3 regions of the Marinicellulosiphila megalodicopiae genome follow, and region 2 is predicted to be linked to each of the others. Evidence: predicted binding sites of a transcription regulator. Region 2 holds the regulator's gene; each other region holds the start of a gene.
What was found. Region 2 encodes LexA, which represses DNA repair genes until DNA is damaged. Its sites were predicted from a motif close to TACTGTNTANNTANACAGTA; they were not measured.
Positions count from the first base shown of each region.

Region 1: the regulator LexA is predicted to act here: its motif matches at 4,236-4,255, upstream of uvrD (DNA helicase II).
Region 3: the regulator LexA is predicted to act here: its motif matches at 2,555-2,574, upstream of TYM08_RS13525 (DNA topoisomerase III).

Region 1 covers NZ_AP023087.1:1,564,745-1,570,707, reverse strand. Annotated here, with positions in the region: gene TYM08_RS06560 (transaldolase family protein) at 1-699, shown strand, start outside; gene TYM08_RS06555 (RNA methyltransferase) at 785-1,294, shown strand; gene eptA (phosphoethanolamine--lipid A transferase EptA) at 1,295-2,887, opposite strand; gene TYM08_RS06545 (phosphatase PAP2 family protein) at 2,901-3,779, opposite strand; gene uvrD (DNA helicase II) at 4,267-5,963, shown strand, end outside.
Region 2 covers NZ_AP023087.1:910,689-916,651, forward strand. Annotated here, with positions in the region: tRNA gene TYM08_RS03815 (tRNA-Ser) at 17-107, shown strand; gene TYM08_RS03820 (hypothetical protein) at 323-787, opposite strand; gene TYM08_RS03825 (type II secretion system F family protein) at 976-1,869, opposite strand; gene TYM08_RS03830 (DNA polymerase II) at 1,866-4,334, opposite strand; gene lexA (transcriptional repressor LexA) at 4,772-5,371, opposite strand.
Region 3 covers NZ_AP023087.1:3,130,219-3,136,181, reverse strand. Annotated here, with positions in the region: gene dinG (ATP-dependent DNA helicase DinG) at 1-520, shown strand, start outside; gene TYM08_RS13525 (DNA topoisomerase III) at 616-2,541, opposite strand; gene TYM08_RS13520 (flagellar protein FlaG) at 2,721-3,143, opposite strand; gene TYM08_RS13515 (flagellin) at 3,234-5,963, opposite strand, start outside.

The DNA.
Region 1 (5,963 bases), 650 kb from region 2:
ACCAATATTTTTAATAGTATTTCAGGCTTAGTCTCTACAGAAGTGGATGCCAGATATTCATTTGATATTGAAAAAACAATTATTCAAGCTAAAGAAATAATTGAACTTTACAAATTAGAAGGCGTGGACACATCAAGAATATTAATTAAAATTGCAGCAACATGGGAAGGAATACAAGCGGTTAATATTTTAGAATCACAGGGTATTCATTGTAATGTCACACTCATTTTTTGTGACACCCAAGCTTTTGCTGCGGCAGATGTTAATGCAACACTTATATCTCCATTTGTTGGGCGAATTACAGACTGGTATCAAGCACAGGGACAGAAAATTGAAAACGGCGTAAATGATCCAGGCGTAAAATCGGTTAAAAGTATTTACGAACAATTTAAATCACAAGGCATTCAAACCATTATTATGGGAGCGAGCTTTCGAAATACTGGGCAAATTATTCAATTAGCAGGTTGTGATAAATTAACCATCAGCCCAGTACTTCTTGATGAATTAAAACAGATAGAACAACCACTAACACGCCAACTTAAAGCACAAACATCATCAGTTAGAAACAAAGCACTCGACAAACAGTCTTTTATAGCGGCCATGGAACAAAACACAATGGCCAAAGAAAAACTCGCCCAGGGTATTGAAGGATTCATCAATGACCAAATCAAATTAGAGACGTTAATTAGTATTTATTAATCATCGTGTAGAAATGTTAAACTTATCCCCATACAAAAAATTAATTACTTTATAATTTTTAAACACTTTCAAAATTAGTATTGATATGAATAGACCCAAAAGCACCATAGTATTATGCAACCCGAAAAGCCCATCAAATGTGGGTGCAGTTATGCGGGCGGCAGGCTGCTATGCATCTGAAGCAATTTATTACACAGGTGATCGGTTTGAACGCGCACAAAAATACCAACAAGACACCAAAAATCACAGCCAAACAATCCCCTTAAATAAAATCGAAAACATTCAAACATTAAAAACAAGTAAATCAAAAATCGTTTGTATTGAATTAGTTGAAGGAGCAATTGCTTTACCAGACTTTAAACACCCCGAACAGGCTATTTATGTATTTGGTCCAGAAGATGGATCCATTGATCTGTCAATTGTAAAATCAGCAGACCATGTTGTATATATTCCAACCATTGGTTGCATGAATTTAGCAGCAACAACCAATGTTGTGCTTTATGACCGAATGGCTAAACAAAAAAAACCAATCGATCACGATGCATTAATTAAGAAAAGTCGTGATGTAAATAACCATTTAAAGATTGATAAATAATTATTGTTTTTGATTGAAAATATCATACTCAGGTTGATAAATATCACTTTGCATTTTAAATGCACCCATTACACTATGGAAAATATTTTGATGAGTGTGAGATTCTTTTTCCAACAACTGAGCTTCAGTAATTTGATGCGACGCTTTAAAGGTATCAGACATCCAAACAATAAAAGGGATATCAATTTGTACATCAGGAGCAAACTGCTTTGGTGTACCATGCAAATACAACCCCGACTCCCCTAGAGACTCACCATGATCCGAAGCATAAATCATAACTGTCGAATAATCATTCAGTTGCTTTAATTGCTCAATAACGGATGTCAAAACAAAGTCAGTATAATAAATTGTATTATCATAGGCATTTATCAACGATTGTTCGCTACAAGTATTAAGTTCGACAGACTTGCAAACTGGCGTATATTTTTCAAAAAACTTCGGATATTTTTTATAATAAGTCGGTCCGTGACTTCCAGATTGATGCAAAATGACGAGTATTTGATCTTTCGATGAATTTTGAATCCCCTCAATTACGCCACGCATCAACACTTCATCAGTAAAACAACCATCGCTTTTACAGTTTTCACGAAGCTCTTTTGCTTTTTTATAATCATTAACTTCAATATTTTTTTCCCCCCAATTATTAGAACGCCACCATACTTCTACTGAATTTCTAACCATATAATTCGGTAGTGGTTCGTAATTTTTAGAGCTGGGTTTAACATGGCTCATCATGCATTTTAATGAACCAGTGGTGTAAGTTGTACACGCCTTTGCATTTTTTAACGCAATTGCTCCTACTTCTTTTAATTTAGGATTAGTGTCACGCTCATATCCATAAAATTCAAAATTCTTAGCGCGCGCGGTTTCGCCAAACACAAGCACAACTACAGTCTTATCCGTTGCTTTTATAGTAGCTTCGGGCAATAAAATTAATTCTGGAGGCGTTAAATATTTTGGAATTTGGACGGTTAGACCATTTACTACATAAGACCAAGGAAGCACCAAGCCCCCCAATCGCTTACCATTTTTATCGATCCACAAAGTTGTTTTATAAGTTAAAAATATCCACAATAGGACACCAAAGAAAGTACCTATGATTTGAATAGTCAGCTTAATTCGTTTTACAGGTTTGCATTTTAAATTAAACAACAGAAAACTGGGTATACAGCCATAACAGAAAAGGTAAACAAATACTTTATAAGTAATTAAATTAGCAACCTCTTCACGATCAGTATTAAAAATATTCCCCATCATAGATTTATCTAAGATAATGTTATAAGTTTCGATATAGTATAAAAAGACAGAATTGGTAATTATTAAAAGGATGAACAATGTTTTTGCTACATGACGGTGTATCATCATTGCAAAATATAAAAAAACAGCTGAGAAAATAAAGGGGACCAATATAAGCGTTATTGACGTTTGCAAACCATTAAATGACCAAATATTTAGATTAGTAGAGGTGAAGTCAAATAATGGTTTGTGGAAAACTAAAACATTAATAAAAGACACCAACAATATAAATTGATATGGCCCTACTTTCCAATTTGCAAATAATCCCTTTGGATTAGATTCTTTAAATACAAACATTCTGGACAATGGATTATCCTTTTATTGATTTATTAAATAATACACACGACACACAAAGTGCCATAAATGCGGACACCATCAAAACAGGAGCCGCTGCGATTTCATCAAACGCTCGAACAATTAACCCTAGCGCCCACAATAATAAAATTACTGCTGAAATATATAATCTTTTACCTTCAAGCATGCTTTGCCACCACCTAGGATATTTGCGCGCTAAAGTGACGCCAGTTAATGCTGCAATCCAACCACAGGCTAACCCACTAATAATATCTAATGGCCAATGCGCACCAACAGCCACACGAGATAAACAAAATACTAATGTTATCAACAAACCAACACCCAATATGAGTTTATGTTTTAACAAACTTGGATGAGCATACAATGTAGCTAGAATGGCTATTGCAGTCACTGATATAGTAATTGAATGACCTGAGGGCAAGCTATTATATCCTTTAAGTGTGCGCCCAATCACATTAAATAATTCAACATCCAACACACCTGCGGGTCTTGGAATATGTAACACTTTTTTTCCAAAATAAGACATTAATCCAGCACAGACTGCTGATCCAAACATAGCTGCCCAAATCTGGGTTCTAACAATGATTAAAAATGAGAACAATGCAAAAATCACCGCACCATCACCTAAATATGTCATATTTAACCAAAGCGAATCTGGTAAAAATGACAATACTTCATTCATTTTTATAAAAAAATCAATTTGCATCCCCCAATATCCAGCTCGAGTAATCTCATCTGCATTGAGTAAAAATACGAATAATACAGATATTATCAACATGACAGGCACAATTAACCAATATAACCAAGTACTAAGTGTCCACTTAGCATTATAATGCGTTGAGTTTATAGATTGCAGAATTTCAAGTGACTTCATAATTAAGTGTCGATAAAAAATAATTATTATAATTAGTCCTTTTCTAAATTGATACTTAAGGATCTTTGAATCAAGTTGATTCACTAATAAACTGACAATATTGAAGTTAATCCAGAATAAGCAAAATTTGAGAAGCTGTTGTTTTTGTTAATAGGCTTTGTGTTAATAGGCTTTGTGTTAAAAGGCTTTGTGTTAATAGGCTTTCTGCTAATAAATCAACCTCCTGCACAAACTGCCATGACATCACTTCTAGTGATATTGTGTAGAATCAAGCAATACACCTACTTATATTAATAATTAAAAAGGAGACAGCCCCCCCAAAGACTTATAAGAAAGTTTCACAAATCCACTGTGTTAACCTGGCTCAATTAGAATATTATTCAAAGAATAAAAAGTTAAAGTTACTTCTCACTTATTATTTTTTTGCTTAACCTTAAAACCCAATAATGCTAAACTACCTGTATTTTTGTACAGGTATTTTATAGCAATGGATATTTCTCGCCTTATTGACCCACTGAACGAACCTCAACGCCAAGCGGTTTGTACCGACAGTCAACACACTTTAGTGCTTGCAGGTGCCGGTAGCGGGAAAACTCGAGTATTAACGCATCGCATTGCTTATTTAGTTGAGACCGGTCAAGCCAGCTCTTTTGGCGTGTTAGCCGTTACCTTTACTAATAAAGCTGCCAAGGAAATGCGCTCTCGAATTGAATCATTAATGATGCAACCACCAAAGGGCATGTGGGTCGGCACATTTCACAGCCTTGCTCATCGATTATTAAAAACCCATTACGTTGAAGCCAAATTACCTGAGCAATTCCAGGTATTAGACAGCGATGATCAATTGCGTCTTGTAAAGCGAATCGTAAAAGACTTAAATTTAGACGACACAAAATGGCAACCTAAATCCGCTCAATGGTTCATTAACGGCCAAAAGGATGAAGGCAAACGATTCAAACATATTCCACCTTCTTCTGATTTTCATGAACAAGGCATGCTCAAAATTTACGAACAATATGAATTAATCTGCCAGCAAACTGGCGTGGTGGATTTTGCAGAATTATTACTTCGCGCCCATGAATTATGGTTAAACAATCCAGAGGTACTCAAACATTACCAAGAACGCTTTCGTCATGTATTGGTGGACGAGTATCAGGATATCAACAGCATTCAATACGCTTGGCTTCGAGTGCTTTGTGGAGAAAACGCAAATTTAATGGTAGTGGGTGATGACGACCAATCCATTTACGGATGGCGCGGTGCAAAAGTTGAGAACATTTTACGTTTCAGCGAAGATTTTCCAAAAGTAGAAACCGTTAAACTTGAACAAAACTATCGCTCAAGCGGACATATCTTGAAAGCAGCCAATGCCGTGATCGATAATAACTCTGGTCGTTTAGGTAAAGAATTATGGACCGATGATGAAGATGGCGAAACCATTCGTTTATATGCCGCTTATAACGAACATGATGAAGCGCGTTTTATAGCCGATGACATTGACGGGCAAAGCGATGAGTTTAATGAAATGGCAATTTTGTATCGCTCAAACGCACAATCACGTGTAATTGAAGAGCATTTAATTCGCATGTCGATTCCTTATCGCATTTTTGGTGGGCATCGATTCTACGACCGCTTAGAAATTAAAAATGCAATGTGTTATTTACGCATGATGTTAAATCGTCATGACGACACCGCCATGGAACGCATTATTAATTTGCCTGTTCGAGGCATTGGTAATAAGTCCATTGATACAATGCGAATATTTGCACGTGACCAAGGCATATCATTTTGGCAAGCAGCATCACAAATTGTTGAACATAAAATTTTACCCAATCGCGCTTGCTCGGCAATTGAAGGGTTTTTAACATTAATTAATGACATCGACAGCCAAAGCGATGAAATGAATTTGGCAGAAATCACCGATTTTATCATCAAACAATCCAACCTAATTGCGCATCACCAAAAAGAAAAAGGCGAAAAAGGCCGCACTCGCGTAGAAAACTTAAAAGAGCTTGTATCGGCTGCTGCCAGTTTTATAAATGAAAGCGACAATAGTGATTTATCCGAATTTGTTTCTCAGGCATCACTTGATGCAGGAGACAATCAAGCAGACACTCACGAACAAGCAGTGAGTTTAATGACATTGCACAGCGCCAAAGGGTTAGAATTTGACCGAGTCTATTT
Region 2 (5,963 bases):
TACGCATCTCTTCTGCGGAGGGGTGGCTGAGTGGCCGAAAGCACTGGTCTTGAAAACCAGCGAGGGTTGATAGCTCTCCAAGAGTTCGAATCTCTTCCCCTCCGCCATTTTTATTTTCTAACCTATTGATTCATAAAGGTTAATATAAAAATGGCGAGTAACTCGCATCTTGTTAAATCCATGTCAAATCCAAAAACTTCCTAAATAATTCTTTTTAATATTCTATTTTTTTCGTTCGCCCAAAAAAATACCCATCATAATTTTATCTCGAATCCTATATTGCAATTCGCGGTTATTATAATGGGTTTTGTGGTTTTTTAAGTTATGCGCAGTTTAAAATTAAATTACGCTCTTTGTCATATTGTGCATCATTTAATGTACTACTTTGCCAAAGTTTGATCATCGCTTTTAATTTAGTTTGTTGGTGTGCAGGTAATGTTGTAGATAGTTTATTTTGTCTATAAATTTCAATGGCATGTAGGAATTCTAAACTTGCTTTTTTATCCTTAGTGGCTATTTCAATTAAGCGACCACGATACTCTAATTGGATAAGGTGAATATTTTTCTTTTGTTGAAAAAACAAATTTGTAATGTGTTTGCATTCAATGATTGTTTCTTTATTGGCATTGCCTGTTGGGTAAATAAATACTCGTAAATTAGTAACAAGTGCAAAGCCTTTTTTTCTTCCAAATAGTCCGTTATTTAAATCTGTGCTTTCAATAATATGTTCACCAGTAATGATTTGACTGCCTTTGAAGTAATATAATAGTGCGTTTGTAGATTTCATTGTACCTTCCAAATTAATAAATGGCCTCACCTTGAGGCGATGTTAACTATAGTCCAGAATTTTTAGTTATCCATTAAATTTTAAAATAATATCCATGTTTTTCATACATGTTTTTCATAAGTAGGTGTAAGTGTATATACAGTGGTAGATAACTTAGGTTTAATTTAAACAACTTATTAATGACACGCTTATAAAATGACACTAAGCGCAACACTTGCGGCAATCACAAATAATCCTTTTTGTAGAAGTTTTACCCAATCCATCAAAATGTCATCAATGTATTTTTGGTTATTGTCCAAATACACGCCCATCGTACTGTGCCAATCGCCTGTAGACTCGGCCGTTAATAATAATTGCTGACACTGATAAGACGCAGGTAAGTCCGCTTTAATAATACTTTGTGAAATACTAATACCTTGTTGGCAAAGCGAACTTGCCTTTAATAGCTTTTGTTTAAGCTCTTTAGATGTCATGTAGTTAGCAATTAACTTAAAGGCTGTGGCGTAATCAACGGAGCTTTGGCTAAGGTAATATAAACTGCTGATGCAAATCTGATCAAAAAACAGTTGATATTTTTTATTTTTTTGATGACTGTCCAGTTTGGTTAACCAATAAAATACGTCTTTTTTTAATAAGCTAAAAAAAATCTTAGTAATAAAATAAATGACACCAAGCTTTAATCCAATCATAAAAAACACATTCATTGCAGGCTGATCACTAAACAAATCCACCGCTGCTGTAGAAAGTATGGCAACCAGTAATATAAATAGAGGATACAGTAATTTACCTTTAACCAATTTAAGTCGGCTCTCTCGTTTGGTTTGTGCGCGCTCAATGGTTTGTAGTGCTTGATCCGTTTGTCCGCAACTTTCAGCGGCATGTAACCAGCTTGCTTGCTCTTTACTGATTAACTCATATTTAAATAATGCTTCAGACAAACTTTTGCCTTGATCAATATATTTAGCTGCATCTTTAAATTGTTGTGGGTGCGTTGAAATACTTGCCAGTTTTTTAATAGCGCTGGCAGGATCCATTCCTGCGCTCATTAATGTGCCTAAATCTCTAAAAATATTCTTTTTCATAAATTTAACTGTCCTTGAAACGATAGGGTTTGTTCAAAGTTACTACCAATAAATTGTAAAACATCATCGCAGATCGGTTGTATTTGTTTTTCAATGTACCAATCATAGTTTAATGGCGACTTGCTGTAATTAAAAATTTCGGGTCCATTGAGTGTCATGACATATTCAATTGGGCTGCCGCGCTGGTATTTAGCTTGTTCTGTTAAAGGAAGCTTCAATATTGCCTGTATATGTGGCGGAATCATTGCAGTAAATTCGCTTAATGGTTTACGTAAACGTTTTTTAAATAATAACTGGCTGTCTAGCTCTTTATTTTTAAGCTGAATAATTAACGTTTGCAGCAGTTCTTGTATTTTATCTTGATCCGTAAATACCAAAAAGAATAACTGTCGTTGCATCTTTTGTGCAACTTCTGTCCAATCACTGCGAACAGCCTCTAATCCTTTAAATATAATATCATCGGCAGTATGTTCGCCATGTTTTAAACCGGCATAGCGTTTTTTACTGCCTTTTTCCATACCACGAATTCTTGGCATGACAAAATGCTGATAATGCGCTTCAAATTCTAACTCTAAGTGACTTTGTATTTGGTGGCGTTGTTGTAACGCATCTTGCCAATATTGGTTTAATTCATTTTGTAAGGATTGTGCATATTCAGTAATGTCGGCACAAGGCTGACTTAAATGCACAAAAATAGAATCTGTATCCCCATAAATAACCTGTAAGCCTTTTTGTTCAAACCAACGTTTACTTTCAGTTAAAATTTGATGACCACGCAATGTTATGGAGCTGGGTAACTGATGATTAAAAAATCGACATCCTGGAGTACCCAAAACACCATAAAAAGAATTCATAATAATTTTGATAGCTTGAGAGCGAGCAGATAATTTATTTGCTTTTGCATCATCACGCGCAGCCCAAAGTTGAGTAATTAACTCGGGCAGTATTTGATTGCCTTTATTAAAAACCGCTTGGTTAAATCCTGCGATGTAATTGTGTTTGTCATCAATAATGGTTTCTTGTTGGTCATAGTTAGCCGACAGTTTTAAATCGTTTTGTGCAACGGCTAACCCTAATGGATCGACTTTAAATGTCTGAATAATACTTGGATAAAGGCTTTTATAATCAAACACTAAAATATTTTGATACAAACCCGCAATCGAATCAAACACATAACCGCCAGGGCTACCCACACCTTCAGGATCAATTGGTGTATTAGGTGCTACAAATCCTTTGCGATGTAATAAAGGTAAATAACGATAATCAAACGCTTCAACGGAGCCGCCTAATCGATTTAATGGCAGTCCTGTTAATTGTTCGCGCTGAAACAAATAACCAAATAAATCCGCCTTAATAAAAATTTCCCAAACCAAATCGCAATCTTCAATGTTGTAAGCAATAAAATCATCGGTTTGATCTTCAAATAAACGCACAATTTCTAAAGCGCGTTGCTCAGGGTGATCAATTAATTTACCTTTTCCTAAAAAGTGATTGGCAACAAAATCTAGCGAGTATTTATTTAGTTGGTAGGTTGTATTTTTTAAAGCATCAATGCCGTCAACTACCACGCGACCTTCAATGATTAATCGTTTGCTGTCATCGTCACGTCTACTTTGCCAAACAATGGTTTCTTGGTTTCGCCCAAGATTTAAAGGCACATTAAACTGTTTGGATTTATTTTGTAAAAAATTAAAATCAAAATCCACAACGGACCAGCCAATAATAATATCGGGATTAACCGATAAAAAATAAGCCACAAATTCACGTAATAGCTGCGCTTCATCCAAACAAATATGAATGTATTCATCATCAGTTGAAAACTTAGGTGTCGATAAAATAAATACATCACGTTGCAAACTTAAATTATTAGGGTACTGATAGCTGGTACAAGCAATCGATAGTAAGCGTTCATCCACAATGGAAGTCTCAATATCTAAAGACATCACACAAAACTCAATGTGATCAAAATGATCCACAGATTTTAATTTTGGATTATGAATAACAGAAAAATTAGGATGGGATTTGCTTGGCCTGAACTTATTAGCAGAAGGTTGTGCTTCATTACATTGAATCATCGCACTTGCGTGAATGAAACGCTCCATTAAATATCGTGACGCAGGATTAACATCAGACTCAAATGTTTGAATATCAGCAGAGCTTAATGCTTGTCTAGCAAGGTAAATCTGCTTTTGACTATTAAAATAGATGGCGCAAACCGGATTAAAATGAAAGCTTTGTAACTCAACCGGTTTAATCGACCAGCTTTGTTTGTTGGGTAATACTCGGGAGATAATATCAAAGGCTTGTTGTGAATGTTGCTGCTCAATAAAAAATAAAGGCTTCTCATCATCGATGATTACTTTGGCCACTTGGTCATGAGTTTTGAAATAAAAGGTTAACACCAATTGCTCGTTAATATCTTGCCAAGATTTTTGCAATAAAAAACCAGACAGAATATTAGACAAAACACACCTCTATTTTTAAATGGACAAATAAAAACAGATTAACAGAAAAATCATTAACCCATAAATAATAAAACCGCAAAATAACGAATTATTTGCGGTTAAGTAACATCTTGTAGCTGAGCCTATTGTAGCTGAGCCTAAGCGAATTCAGTTTATTTTGCTACTAATTTTAATTGTCATTAAATTTGTGCAGTTCGAGCCAAGAAATGTGAGTTTGCCTCTAAGTTAAGTAGTCTGTAAATACTTAGTATCTCCACCAATTCAGCTTGCGCCAAACTTTGTACAGGGCAAGGCTAAAAAATGTGAGTTTAAGTGTAAATACTCAGCACATCCTATGTTTCGCCTTGAGGGCCGACTATTCGTCGTTAAAGCTTGTTCCAGACAAGTTTTTAATCATTTTTTAAACGCAGTAATGTGCAAAGTTTGGTGTGATCTGGTTAGACTTGGCGTCTGATAACGCCTACATACACCCCTTCCACTTCAAAATGGCAAGAAGTTGTATCCACTTCAATCACATTAAACTCTTCGTTTTCTGGGTGCAGATATATCACATTGCCCTTACGTTCGTAGCGCTTAACCGTTACATCTTCATCAATACGCGCAATCACAATATCACCATTTCGAATGCGATCGGTTTTATGTACACCAATCAAATCATCTTCATAAATGCCAATATCTTTCATGCTCATACCCTGTACACGCAACAAGTAATCGGCGCTTGGGTAAAACATATTACCGGGCAAATTCAAATACTCATCAATATGCTCAGTGGCCAGAATAGGCGAACCTGCTGCCACACTACCAACAATCGGCAAGCCTTTATCTTTTTCAACAATCTTAATACCACGGCTAGCGCCCGGTAAAATCTCAATTGCTCCCTTACGCGCAAGGGCTTTAATGTGTTCCTCTGCGGCATTAGGAGACTTAAAACCTAAAGTCGTCGCAAGCTCAGCGCGAGTAGGAGGAAAACCGGTTTCTTCAATACTGGATTTAATTAAATCCAAAACCTGCTGTTGACGAGTAGTAAGTTTGATCATAAAAGCTCCAAAAGACTGTGAGTATATACATTGATGTAAGTATATACAGTAATCTGGTGATGTAAACATAGGATTTGAGTTTGTTGCTGGTTAAGTGTGTGCCACATTATAGTTTGGCCACCTGCTCAAACTATGGTGTGGATAAACAACAAGTTTGGCCAAATGAGTCTGAGTGTGAAATTCATAGTTTTAAGAAATAGTAATTTCTTTGAAGTTGAATGTTTGTTAATTGGGTTAGTTGCTAGCTCAACATTTTATTTTGATTAACAATTACAATCCTGTCCGAAAAAGGCCATCGATTTTCGGACAAATTTAATTTTTACAACTCACTAAAAGCCTTGATATTAAAGGCTATTAATTAAAAATGTTTAAGGGTGGGTGTTTGGATTTTCTTAAAAATACATCAAGCTTCTAATTTGGAAGTAGGGTTGATAAGCTCTAGAAATATCTTATAAATTTAAATGAGTGTCTCTTTTAAATTTGTCATGAGCAGCTACCCAATATTTACGTTGTGGAGCATAAAAAGTATAATCACGGCATTTACTCAATCCTTACCCAACTCTTACCTAATCCATCAATTTCTGCATATCTG
Region 3 (5,963 bases), 2.2 Mb from region 2:
GGCTAGTTTAATTGAAGCTATGGAAACTATTTTAGAAAAAGACAATGCCAATTTAGTTTTGTTTTCATCAAGAAAACAAATGAACGAAGTGTTTGATGGATTAAGTGCGCAGTGGCAATCGATAATATTAAAACAAAACCAAATGCCTAAAAATCAAATCATAACCGAGCATCAAACATTAATTGATGGAGGGGGCGGCTCGACTATTTTTGGATTAGCCAGTTTTGCCGAAGGTGTCGATTTACCAGGTAAATATTTAACACATTTGATGATTGCAAAAATACCATTTTCAACCCCAGACGATCCCATTTCTGCACAACTGTCACAGTGGATAGAGGAAAATGGCGGTAATGCTTTTATGAGTATTACCGTGCCTGATGCTGCCATTCGATTAGTACAAGCCTGCGGTCGTTTGATTCGTACCGAACAAGATACGGGTTATATTTATTTAATGGATAAACGATTACAAACCAAACGATATGGCGCAACGTTAAGAGCGTCGTTGCCTAATTTTGGTTAGTTTTTGGTTATAAATCCAATAATAAAAAAGCCTCATTATTATAAATAATGAGACTTTTTTATTGGGGGAGATTTAATTTTTATCAAATAAAAATATCAAGACGCCTTGCGTTTTTTAAATCCCGATCCCGTTTTTTTCTTAAACCTTTTTACATTATTTTTCGGCCCAACAGGGTACGCTTGCTTACAAGGTTGATGACACCAAGAAACCAATTCTGTTAATTCTGTACACAATGGCCCAATAAAATCGTTGTAACTAAATTCTTTATTTTCAATTTGTTTAAGCTGAATTTCCCATTTAGCGGTTAAATCGGGTTTAGCTAAATGTTCGGGTAAATTCGCTATTAATGCTTTACCCAAATCCGTTGCGCGTATTTTATTATTGGATCGAATTAAATAGCCTCGCTTAAATAATAATTCTATTATGCTTGCGCGGGTGGCTTCTGTGCCTATTCCATCGGTTTCTTTTAATACGGATTTTAATTGTTGATCACTGACAAAACGAGATATTCCCGTTATGGCTTTTAGTAATGTTGCATCGGTAAATGGTTGGGGTGGTTGAGTGTGTTTTTCTAATACCTGGGCATCTGTACAAGTAAACTCATCATTAATGTTGATCTTTAAAATGTCAGCATCGTCTTTTTTAGTTTCAAATACACTGATGGTTTTCCAACCCATTTGCACACATTGGCTTCGTTGATGTTTAAATATTCCTTTTTGTATTTCGCATTCTATATTTTGGTGTTGGCTTTGAAATAAATCAAAAAATTGCATCGCGTACTGACGAGCAATCATTTGATAAATATTTTTTTCATGTTGCGATAGTGAAGCTGACCTTAACGATTTAACCGTGGGAATAATGCCGTGATGGGCACCAATTTTTTTGTCGTTAAAACATTTAGGTTGTTTAGTTAAATCTGCTTGTTCAAATTTTTTGCATAAGTCTTGATCAAATAAATTGATATTGTGGATAAAACTTTTGAAAACATTGTGACGTTGTTGGTAATGTTCAAAAGGTAAAAATCGATTATCCGATCGTGGATAGGTGATTAACTTATGCTTTTCATACAACGACTGACAGGTATCTAATACAGTTTGTGCTGAATATTTGAAACGTTTTGCACAGTCAATTTGTAATGCCGACAAGTTATACACTTGAGGTGCCGATTGTTGTTTAGTTTCAATTTTGTTTTTAGTAATGATTGTCGACTGATTTATGATACGACTCGCTACATTTTGTGCAAGTTTGGGATTAATGATTTGGTTTTCATCATTCATGTGGTCCTGGCAATGCTCGCTTGGCTGCCATTTAAAAATAGTATTGTTTGAATGAATATTAACATGGGCTTCCACTTCAAAATACGTGGCACTTCTGTGTTGTTCAATATCAGCATCGCGTTTTACTACTAAACCCAATATTGGCGTTTGTACTCGTCCTACAGACAATACTGTTTGCGAGCCTTGAATTTGCCCTTGTAGAGTAAAGGCACGACTTAAATTAATGCCAAACAACCAATCGGCTCGAGTGCGCGCTAGGGCGCAGGTCGATAATGATGCAAAGTTTTGATTGGGCTGTAAATTTTGTAATGACTTAGCAACGGCCGAAGCAGTCAAGTCACTGATCAAACAGCGCTGTGCTTGTTTGCGCAGGCTGTCTTTCATGGGTAAATGATGGATCACTTGGTCGACTAATAACTGGCCTTCACGATCTGGATCGCCTGCGTGAATGATTTGGGTTGTTTGTTTAACCAGCTTACGTAAAACGCTTAATTGCTTTTTGGTTTGCTGTTTTTCACTTAACTTCCACTTAACAGGCACAATAGGCAAGTGATCCATCTGCCATTTTTTATATTTTGCGTCATAAGCATCAGGCTGAGCAGACTCTAATAAATGACCCACACACCAAGAAACATGGTCAGAGTTGCCGCAGACTATAAATCCGTCCATGGTTTTATGGGGTTTAGGTAAAGCTTGTGCAATGGCTCTGGCAAGGCTTGGTTTTTCAGCAATATATAAATTCATATTAATTAAATTTGTATGGTTGTATATACAGTATATTAGTATGAGGAGTTTTTATTGCAAGGTTTGATTGCAAAAAAATACAGTTTAATCTTTAGTTTTTTAGATAATTTTAGGAATTTAATATTATTTGGCAAGGGCGAAAAAAAACCAGCAGTTGCTGGTTTTTGTATTTATAAAAATTAGACCTGTGCACTAAAAAGCTGTGGTGGATCCTGTTGGTTAAGGTGTTGAGCCAGGGTTAACGCCTCTTCGTTTGGGATCTGTCTGATCAGTTTTTCGTCAGTTGCATCGTATACTTTGATAACAGTGACACCACTTTCTTCATCTAGTTGAAAGTCTAATTTTCTTTCAAAAGTCTGTACATATTGATTCAAAGAGGCCACTGCATTTTCTAGTTCTTCTTTTTCAATTTGCTTTTCTTTTGCTTTTTCTTGTACTGATTGTTCAGTTGAGATATTCGTTTCTTTGGTATGAGTAACGTTCACATCTGCATTTGAACTGTTTGGTTTTGACTTTGCCGTATTATCTTTATCGATCGCTTGAATCTTTTCGATTTCTTGCGTTGGCAATGCTTTACCATAGTTTGTTGATACATCTGTCATATTACACCTCGATTACTTCGTTGTTCGGTTTAAATTTAGCCGCCTGTTCTTTGAAAAAAGTTAAGGCGACTAATGAATCGTATAATCCGATTAACCAAGAAGTGATAATACTTGTTGACCACGTTGGTTCGCCTGAGCAAGAATTGAGATACCTGCTTGTTGAAGAACCTGTGTACGAGACAACTCTGCTGACTCTGTCGCGAAATCCGCATCTCGAATTCGAGAGTTAGAGGCCGTTAAGTTTTCAGAAGTGATCGCTAAGTTACTTACCGTTGTTTCCATGCGGTTTTGCATCGCACCTAAGTTTGCTCGTTCGCTGGCCACTTTTTCAAGTGCGTTATCTAATGCTGAAATTGCCGCATTTGCACCTTCTAGGGTTGATATGTCAATGTCTTTTACGAATTGACCGTCAGTTGCGCCACCGAATTCGCCGGTTTCAAGGCCTAGTTTTTCAATTGCATCGTTGCCGTTTAGACCACCTTTGATATCAATTGACCCAGCTGAACTTAGTTTAATTGTTGAATAAGCTGTCTCATAAGTGTTGTTAGTTGTTTTACTATCATCACCTGTGATATCACCTTCACCAATTCCGTCAACAGATGCATCTAAACCTATTGCCGCACCAAAACCAATGCCTTTATCGTCACCACTACCAGAATTTGATGCCGACTTGTTATCAATTGCAACTGAAAGGTTACGTCCATCTGCTGCCATTAATGAAATAGATACCCCATTATCAGTAGCTGAAACGCCTGTTTGACCTGCTTTGTCATTGATCATGTCAACTGCGGTTCTACGGTCATCTTCTTGATTACCAGTTAGTGTAATAGTGCCTAAATCAACACCATTAATATGGATGTTACCAGCATCACCAGACCCATAGTTGGTTGAGCCCGATGCGTCTCCACCTACAACTGAAGTTGCATTTACTTCAGCAGTCACACCTGTAGCCTCGCTTGATCGATTTATTGCTTCGGCTATTGCAATACCTGACGCACTTTTAACGGAAGTGTCTGCACCATCGAACGACGCGGTGTCGTAAGAGTTTTTAGCAGCAGAAATAGCTACATCGTTTATAACTAAGTCACCAGCTTCTAGGGATTTAACACCTAACTCTTTATCCACAGCTGTACCGTTAACAGCATCTAACCCTAAGTCGTCAGCCGCCGTCCCGCCAATTGCGGAAATACTGCCTGAGTTTGCTGTGTTGTTAGAGCGAATAACTACAGCTCCATCTTCGTTGTAAGCTGTAGCACCTTGAAGATTGGTTGAATCACCTAATTTGTCATTTATTTCATCAACTAATGCATCTGTATCTGCATAAGTGGCTGCATCCAATGTGATTTCTTCTACTTCACCACCATCAACTGAGAATGAAAGTGTATTGTTAATTGAAACTTCATTTTCACCAGCAACTGTAGTGCTATTACCTAATGTTGCATGAGTAGAAGCGTGACTTAATGAATTTGAGCTAACAATCCCGTCCGTACCAGCTGTACGGGAAATAGCACCGCCGCCAGTATTTGCTGATGAAAGATCACTATCTAATGCCCCAGGTGTTGCTACAGCATTACCGGTACCTAACATGGTATCTACGTTTGCATTTGAAACCCCCGAAGTATTGGCAAAGTTATCTAAAGTCATTACTAAGTCAGATTCAGTAGTATCTGATGTAAAAATTAATTTATCAGTACCAAAACCTGTGGTGCCATCTGATGTAACTGTTATGCCTGCCCCTTGTGAGGATAATTGGGAGTTTAAATCATCTATTAATGCTTGTTGAGCATCTGCAAGGCTACCGCCATTACCAGCCTGAGTATAATCACCGCTTAGTGATATTGAGGCGCTAGAAACTTCATCACCATTGAAATCTGCAAGGGATATATCAAATGTAACTGCTCCAGCACTTAAATCTTGGCCAGTACCACCAGATGCTGCCAAATCTATACTAGCAGTATCAGCTGTAGGGTCAATATTCATACCTAGTGCTGCAGATAACCCTGCTGTGGTCGAACCAACAGCTGCCCCATTATACCCTGTGTTTAATTCACCTATTGTTATTTCTGCATCACCGCCGTTATTAGCAACGAATTCAATCCCATCACCTGCTGAATTAGATTGGGCAGTTATTCCCACTCCACTGGCTGTTAATTCATCATTAATATCTGCTAATAATGCATCAACACTCTGGATGTCAGTGGTTAAAGCAATCTCGACTGTTCCATTACCAGACTCCGCACCTGCTAGTGTTAATTCAAAACTCATTGCATCAGCGCCAGCGTTCCCACCAAAATTAGTTGTAGTTGCGTTAAATGCACTTGCAGCTCCACCAATTGATGCTTGAATAGCATCTTGAGCACCGGAATTAATTACAGTAATTGGTTCACTAATTGCTGATCCTGCAATACCCGTACCTCTAGTTTCATTAACGGTAGCCGTTTTTGTGGTAGATGTTACGGATGCAACGCCTGCTTTATATGAGCCCTCTGCAATACCTGAATGTGCAATATTACCATTACCTGTATTGTCCCCACCTGAAATATTTATTTCATTAACGTCGCCATCTGCAACAAGAGTAAAGCCACCTTCAAAAGTATCCGCCCCACCAACTTCCCCATCGCCATCACCTACGACAGTCGAAGTGGCGCTATCCACTGCAGCTGTAGATGCAGCAACTGTAGATTGAGTGCCAAGTACTGAGGTTGCCGCTAATCCAGTAGCAGTTAATGTATCGGTTGAGTTTTCATCTAATTGACGAATTGAAATACCACCGTCTTCGCTGAATGCCTGAACTTTACCATTTAAATTGGTGTTATCAGC